Regions from separate parts of the Streptomyces sp. NPDC002886 genome, predicted to be linked through region 1. Evidence: predicted binding sites of a transcription regulator. Region 1 holds the regulator's gene; the other holds the start of a gene.

Evidence for each region. Region 1 encodes HrcA, which represses chaperone genes, less so after heat shock. Its sites were predicted from a motif close to TTNGCACTCNGNNNNNCNGAGTGCNAA; they were not measured.
Region 2: the regulator HrcA is predicted to act here: its motif matches at 2,164-2,190, upstream of groL (chaperonin GroEL).

The regions. Positions count from the first base shown of each region.
Region 1 covers NZ_JBIAPV010000002.1:865,598-869,004, forward strand. The annotation lists gene dnaJ (molecular chaperone DnaJ) at 1-877, opposite strand, end outside; gene hrcA (heat-inducible transcriptional repressor HrcA) at 878-1,894, opposite strand; gene ACFYYB_RS10155 (MBL fold metallo-hydrolase) at 2,048-2,773, shown strand; gene ACFYYB_RS10160 (DUF3097 domain-containing protein) at 2,802-3,407, shown strand, end outside.
Region 2 covers NZ_JBIAPV010000014.1:158,402-161,808, forward strand. The annotation lists gene ACFYYB_RS38550 (phosphoribosylanthranilate isomerase) at 1-16, opposite strand, end outside; gene ACFYYB_RS38555 (hypothetical protein) at 143-268, shown strand; gene groL (chaperonin GroEL) at 375-1,997, opposite strand; gene ACFYYB_RS38565 (cold-shock protein) at 2,367-2,573, opposite strand; gene ACFYYB_RS38570 (MoaD/ThiS family protein) at 3,002-3,280, opposite strand; gene thrC (threonine synthase) at 3,316-3,407, opposite strand, start outside.

The DNA.
Region 1 (3,407 bases):
CCTCCAGGCCGTCCAGCGTCTCCAGCGGGCACTTGGTGCCCAGGGCCGCCGCGGTCATCGGGATGGTGACCGTGCAGTGCAGGTCGTCCCCGCGCCGCTGGAAGGTCGGGTGCGGCAGCTCGTGGATCTCCACGTACAGGTCGCCGGCGGGGCCGCCGCCGGGGCCGACCTCGCCCTCGCCCGCGAGCTGGATCCGGGTGCCGTTCTCGACGCCGGCCGGGATCTTGACGGTCAGGCTGCGGCGGGAGCGGACCCGGCCGTCGCCCGCGCACTCGGGGCACGGGGTCGGGACCACGGTGCCGAAGCCCTGACACTGCGGGCAGGGGCGCGAGGTCATGACCTGGCCCAGGAAGGACCGGGTGACCTGCGAGACCTCACCGCGGCCGCGGCACATGTCGCAGGTCTGCGCCGAGGTGCCGGGAGCGGCGCCCTCACCGGAGCAGGTGGTGCAGACGACGGCCGTGTCGACCTGGATGTCCTTGGTCGTGCCGAAGGCGGCCTCGTCCAGTTCCAGGTCGAGGCGGATCATGGCGTCCTGGCCGCGGCGGGTCCGCGAGCGCGGTCCGCGCTGCGAGGACTGGCCGAAGAAGGCGTCCATGATGTCGGAGAAGTTGCCGAAGCCACCCGCTCCGAAGCCGCCGGCCCCGCCGCCGCCCGAGGAGGACAGGGGGTCGCCGCCGAGGTCGAAGACCTGCTTCTTCTGCGGGTCCGAGAGGACCTCGTAGGCCGCGTTGATCTCCTTGAAACGCTCTTGCGTCTTGGGATCGGGGTTCACATCCGGGTGCAGCTCGCGTGCGAGCCGCCGGAAGGCCTTCTTGATCTCGTCCTGCGATGCGTCGCGGCGCACGCCGAGAACGGCGTAGTAGTCCGTGGCCACTTACGACTCCGCCAGGATCTGTCCGACGTAACGTGCCACTGCGCGTACCGCTCCCATCGTTCCGGGGTAGTCCATGCGGGTCGGTCCGACCACGCCGAGTTTGGCGACTGCTTCGCCGCCCGAACCGTAGCCGACCGAGACGACGGACGTGGAGTTCAGTCCCTCGTAGGCGTTCTCATGCCCGATCTTTACGGCCATTCCCGACTCACTGGCCTCGCCCAGCAGCTTGAGGAGCACGACCTGCTCCTCCAGCGCTTCGAGCACCGGCCTGATCGTCAGGGGAAAATCGTGTCCGAAGCGGGTGAGGTTGGCGGTGCCGCCGATCATCAGCCGCTCCTCCGCCTCCTCCACCAGCGTTTCGAGGAGGGTGTCGAGGACGGCCTTCACCGTCACCCGGTCCTCGGTCTCGAAGGACTCCGGAAGGTCCTTCACCAGCGGCGGCACATCCGTGAACCGGCGGCCGACGACACGGCTGTTGAGGCGGGCCCGCAGGTCCGCGAGCGAGGTGTCCGCGAAGGGGGTCTGGCAGTCGACGAGCCGCTGCTCGACCCGGCCGGTGTCCGTGATGAGGACGAGCATCAGGCGGGCCGGGGCCAGCGAGAGCAGTTCCACGTGCCGGACGGTGGACCGGGTGAGCGAGGGGTACTGGACGACGGCGACCTGCCGGGTCAGCTGCGCGAGCAGCCGCACCGTACGGCCGACGACGTCGTCGAGGTCGACGGCCCCGTCGAGGAAGTTCTGGATGGCCCGGCGCTCGGGCGTCGACAGGGGCTTGACCCCCGCCAGCTTGTCGACGAAGAGCCGGTAGCCCTTGTCGGTGGGGATCCGGCCCGCGCTGGTGTGGGGCTGCGCGATGTAGCCCTCGTCCTCCAGCACGGCCATGTCGTTGCGCACGGTGGCGGGCGAGACGCCGAGCCGGTGGCGCTCGGTGAGCGCCTTGGAGCCGACCGGCTCCTCCGTCCCGACGTAGTCCTGGACGATGGCGCGCAGCACTTCGAGTCTGCGTTCGCTGAGCATCGCGCGCACACCTCCATCGTTTCCGTCGTTCGCGGCTTCGGCAGGCCTTGCCTGCTGGCACTCTGAGCGTTCGAGTGCCAGAGATCCCCCGGTCAGTGTACGGCGGGGTGGTACACCCCTAGCAAGGGCGGCCCGCCAAGGTAGCGTCGCGGCATGGACGTGCGTTGGGAAGAGGCGGGCTGGGAACGGCTCGCCGAACGGGCCGGCCGCAAGCGCCTGCCGGTGTGGGATTGCACCGTGGGACTGGTGGTGGGCGAGGATTCGGCCCTTCTGATCGACCCCGGATCCTCCCTGCGGGAAGGCGCGCTGGTGCGTGCCGAGGCGGAGCGGCTGGCGGGGCGGCGCGTGACCCATCTCGCATTCACACACGGACATTTCGACCACGTGCTGGGCGGGGCGGCGTTCGCGGGGGCGGAGGTCTACGGCCCGGTCGGGCTGGACGCCCTGCTCTCCGTGAGCCGGGACGAGCTGCGGGCCGACGCGGTCCGGCACGGCCTCGCGGAGACCGAGGCGGCCGAGGCGGCGGACCTGCTGGTGCTCCCCCGGCACCTGGTGTCGGGCGAGTGGACGCTGGACCTGGGCGGGGTGCAAGTCCTGCTGGCGAACGTGGGCCCGGGCCACACCCGGCACGATCTGGCGGCCTTCGTGCCCGGCGCGCGCGAGGTGGTCTTCTGCGGCGACCTCGTCGAGGAGTCGGGCGAGCCGCAGGCGGGCCCGGACGCGGTGCCCCGGCAGTGGCCCGCGGCACTGGACCGGCTGCTCGCCCTGGGCGGGGACGACGCTCTGTACGTGCCGGGTCACGGAGCGGTGGTCGACGCAGCCTTCGTACGTGCCCAACGCGACACACTGGCGGCCCGTTTCGGCGTGTCGGACACGTGAGGGGGCCCGCTCTCCTACCCTCGGCCGGATGCGCGAGTACTCCCCCGACCTGACCCCGCAGTGGAAGCGCTCCAAGCCCGTCCCCGAGGTGCCGGCCGATCCGGACCTGGTGGTCGAGGTGGCCGGTACGGACTTCTGCGGCGCGGTGGTGGCCTGCGAGGCGGGCACGGTGACCCTGGAGGACCGCTTCGGCAAGCGCCGCGTGTTCCCCCTGGAACCCCGCGGCTTCCTCCTGGACGGCGCCGTGGTGACCCTGACCCGTCCGCCCCGGGGACCGGCCGCCCCGGCCCGTACGGCCTCGGGCTCCCTCGCCGTGCCCGGAGCCCGGGCACGGGTGGCCCGGGCGGGCCGGATCTACGTGGAGGGCCGCCACGACGCCGAACTCGTCGAACGGGTCTGGGGTGACGACCTGCGGATCGAGGGCGTCGTGGTCGAGTACCTGGAGGGCATCGACGACCTCCCCTCCGTCGTCGCCGACTTCGCCCCCGCGGCCGACGCCCGGCTGGGCATCCTGGTGGACCACCTGGTCCCGGGCTCCAAGGAGTCCCGCATCGCCGCCGCGGTGACCTCCCCGCACGTCCTGATCGTGGGCCACCCGTACGTGGACGTCTGGCAGGCGGTGAAGCCCTCCGCC
Region 2 (3,407 bases), on a different contig from region 1:
CGAAGAGATCGCTCATGCCGCCAGTCAACCAAAGCCCACCCGATCCGTGGTGATCCGTCTCGGCACCCGGGCGCGACCGCCCGCCCGCCGCTAGCCCGGAACCGGGCTCACGCCCCTGTCCCTGGTCGCCGAGTTCACTTCCTTGTCCACCAAGGACGCGGACTGGAACGAACCGCACGGTTACCACTCCCGCAAGACGGTGCCCTTCGGCAAGGACCTGCACCTCCCCGAGCCCTTCGACTGCACCGTCGACACCTCCGCGTTCTGAAACGCCCGAGGGCGGCACCCCCTCCGTCAGGAAGGGGTGCCGCCCTCGGTACGTACTACGTGATGCGAACGGCCGATCTACCTTCGGGCCGGAGCCCGGGGGTGGATCAGAAGTCCATGTCGCCGCCCGGCATGCCGCCGCCGGCAGCCGCGCCGGCCTTCTCGGGCTTGTCGGCGATGACGGCCTCGGTGGTGAGGAAGAGGGCCGCGATCGACGCCGCGTTCTGCAGCGCGGAGCGGGTGACCTTCGCCGGGTCGATGATGCCCTCGGCGATCATGTCCACGTACTCGCCGGTCGCGGCGTTCAGGCCCCAACCGATCTGCAGGTTGCGGACCTTCTCCACGACGACGCCACCCTCGAGACCACCGTTGACGGCGATCTGCTTGAGCGGGGCCTCCAGCGCGAGCTTGACGGCGTTGGCGCCGGTCGCCTCGTCGCCGGTGAGCTCCAGCTTGTCGAAGACCGAGGAGGCCTGCAGCAGGGCCACGCCGCCACCGGCGACGATGCCCTCTTCGACGGCCGCCTTCGCGTTGCGAACGGCGTCCTCGATGCGGTGCTTGCGCTCCTTGAGCTCGACCTCGGTCGCGGCGCCGGCCTTGATGACCGCGACACCGCCGGCGAGCTTCGCCAGGCGCTCCTGCAGCTTCTCGCGGTCGTAGTCCGAGTCGGAGTTCTCGATCTCGGCGCGGATCTGGTTGACGCGACCCTGGACCTGGTCGCTGTCACCGGCACCGTCGACGATGGTGGTCTCGTCCTTGGTGATGACGACCTTGCGGGCGCGGCCGAGCAGGTCGATACCGGCGTTCTCGAGCTTGAGGCCGACCTCCTCGGAGATGACCGTGCCGCCCGTGAGGATGGCGATGTCGCCGAGCATGGCCTTGCGACGGTCGCCGAAGCCCGGAGCCTTGACGGCTACGGACTTGAAGGTGCCGCGGATCTTGTTGACGACGAGGGTGGAGAGCGCCTCGCCCTCGACGTCCTCGGCGATGATCAGCAGCGGCTTGCCGGACTGCATGACCTTCTCCAGGAGCGGCAGCAGGTCCTTGACCGAGCCGATCTTGGAGTTGACGATCAGGATGTACGGGTCGTCGAGGGACGACTCCATGCGCTCCATGTCGGTGGCGAAGTACGCCGAGATGTAGCCCTTGTCGAAGCGCATGCCCTCGGTGAGCTCGAGCTCCAGGCCGAAGGTCTGCGACTCCTCGACCGTGATGACGCCTTCCTTGCCGACCTTGTCCATGGCCTCGGCGATGAGCTCGCCGATCTGGGTGTCGGCGGCGGAGATGGAGGCCGTGGAAGCGATCTGCTCCTTGGTCTCGACGTCCTTGGCCTGCGCCAGCAGGGCGGCGGAGACGGCCTCGACGGCCTTCTCGATGCCGCGCTTGAGGGCCATCGGGTTCGCACCGGCGGCCACGTTGCGCAGGCCCTCGCGGACGAGCGCCTGGGCGAGAACGGTGGCGGTGGTCGTACCGTCGCCGGCGACGTCGTCCGTCTTCTTGGCGACTTCCTTGACCAGCTCGGCGCCGATCTTCTCGTACGGGTCCTCGAGCTCGATCTCCTTGGCGATGGAGACACCATCGTTGGTGATCGTGGGGGCGCCCCACTTCTTCTCAAGGACGACGTTGCGACCCTTGGGGCCAAGGGTGACCTTGACGGCGTCGGCGAGCTGGTTCATGCCTCGCTCGAGACCGCGCCGGGCCTCCTCGTTGAACGCAATGATCTTGGCCATCTGAAGTGGTCCTCCCGGACAGCGGTGGATTGCTCCCGGACCGCGCCCGCGCCCGCGACGGACGGCCTGCGTGCCCGGCGGTTTCTTCCCGCCGGACCCTGCGGGCCTCACTGACCCGGTCCTCGTATAGGTAGCACTCTCACCAGGAGAGTGCTAACGCCAATGATTAGCACTCGACCCCCCCGAGTGCAAGCGGCTTCAGGCAACCCGGGATGAACAGCCGGACGCCGCAAGGGCTCCGGAGCCGCCACGCACGAGGGGCCCGCATCCCGTGTCCAGGATGTGGGCCCCTCGTACATATGCCGTTGTGCCGTCGTGCGCGGCCGCTGTGCGTGGCCGCGTACGTGTCGGTGGTCGATCGCGGTCGGACTAGCCGGCGGCGAGCTTGACCATGTCCGCCTGCGGACCCTTCTGGCCCTGCGAGATCTCGAATTCGACCCGCTGACCCTCTTCAAGGGTGCGGTACCCGTCCATCTGGATGGCGCTGTAGTGGACGAACACATCCGCACCACCGTCGACCGCGATGAAGCCGTAGCCCTTCTCCGCGTTGAACCACTTGACGGTGCCCTGAGCCATGCCTAACTCCCCTATTACTGGCCCTTGCGCAGGACCGCACTTCGCGGTCCCGGGTCAGAACTTGCGCCGGAACGCCTCGACCGGGGCTGAATGTATCCGCACCGCTGCTGTCTGCAACAGGTCATTCCGACGAGAATTCTGGACACAGCGAAAGATTGAAATAGGGTGAAAACCCGGAATATTCCAGGGCAACTCGGGCCGGACAAACCACGCCAACGACCCATAGCGCACTTGCATGTTGACTCAATGTCAACCCTCACGCGCCCCGTTCATATGCGGCGGGCAAGAACAGCGGAGGGGACTTCCCCAACTCTACCGCGCCCAACCAAGCAGAATTGCCCCCTCCGTTTCTTAACGGAGGGGGCAATTCAGTTTCCGCGAGGCCTTACGAGGTGCCGCACGGGCTCAGCCGAAGCGCGGCCGAAGGCTCAGCAGCCACCCGCGACGGCGGGGATGATCGAGATGCCGGCGCCGTCCGGGGTGGACGTCTGCAGCCCGCCCTCGAAGCGCACGTCGTCGTCGTTGACGTAGACGTTGACGAAGCGGCGCAGCTTGCCCTGGTCGTCCAGGACGCGCGCGGCGATGCCGGGGTGGCTCGTCTCCAGGGACTGGATGACCTCTTCGAGGGTCGTGCCCTCGGCGGAGACCTCGGCCTGGCCGCCGGTGTAGGTGCGCAGGATGGTGGGGATGCGGACGTTGACGCTCATGGCGCTACTGCCTTTCCGGTGTGCAGGGGGAGGAATCAGGCGAGGTTGGCGGCGCGGAACGCGTCCAGGCTCGGGCGGATCGTGGCGGTCTGACCACTGTCGGCGGCCACCGCCTCCAGGGTCTTGA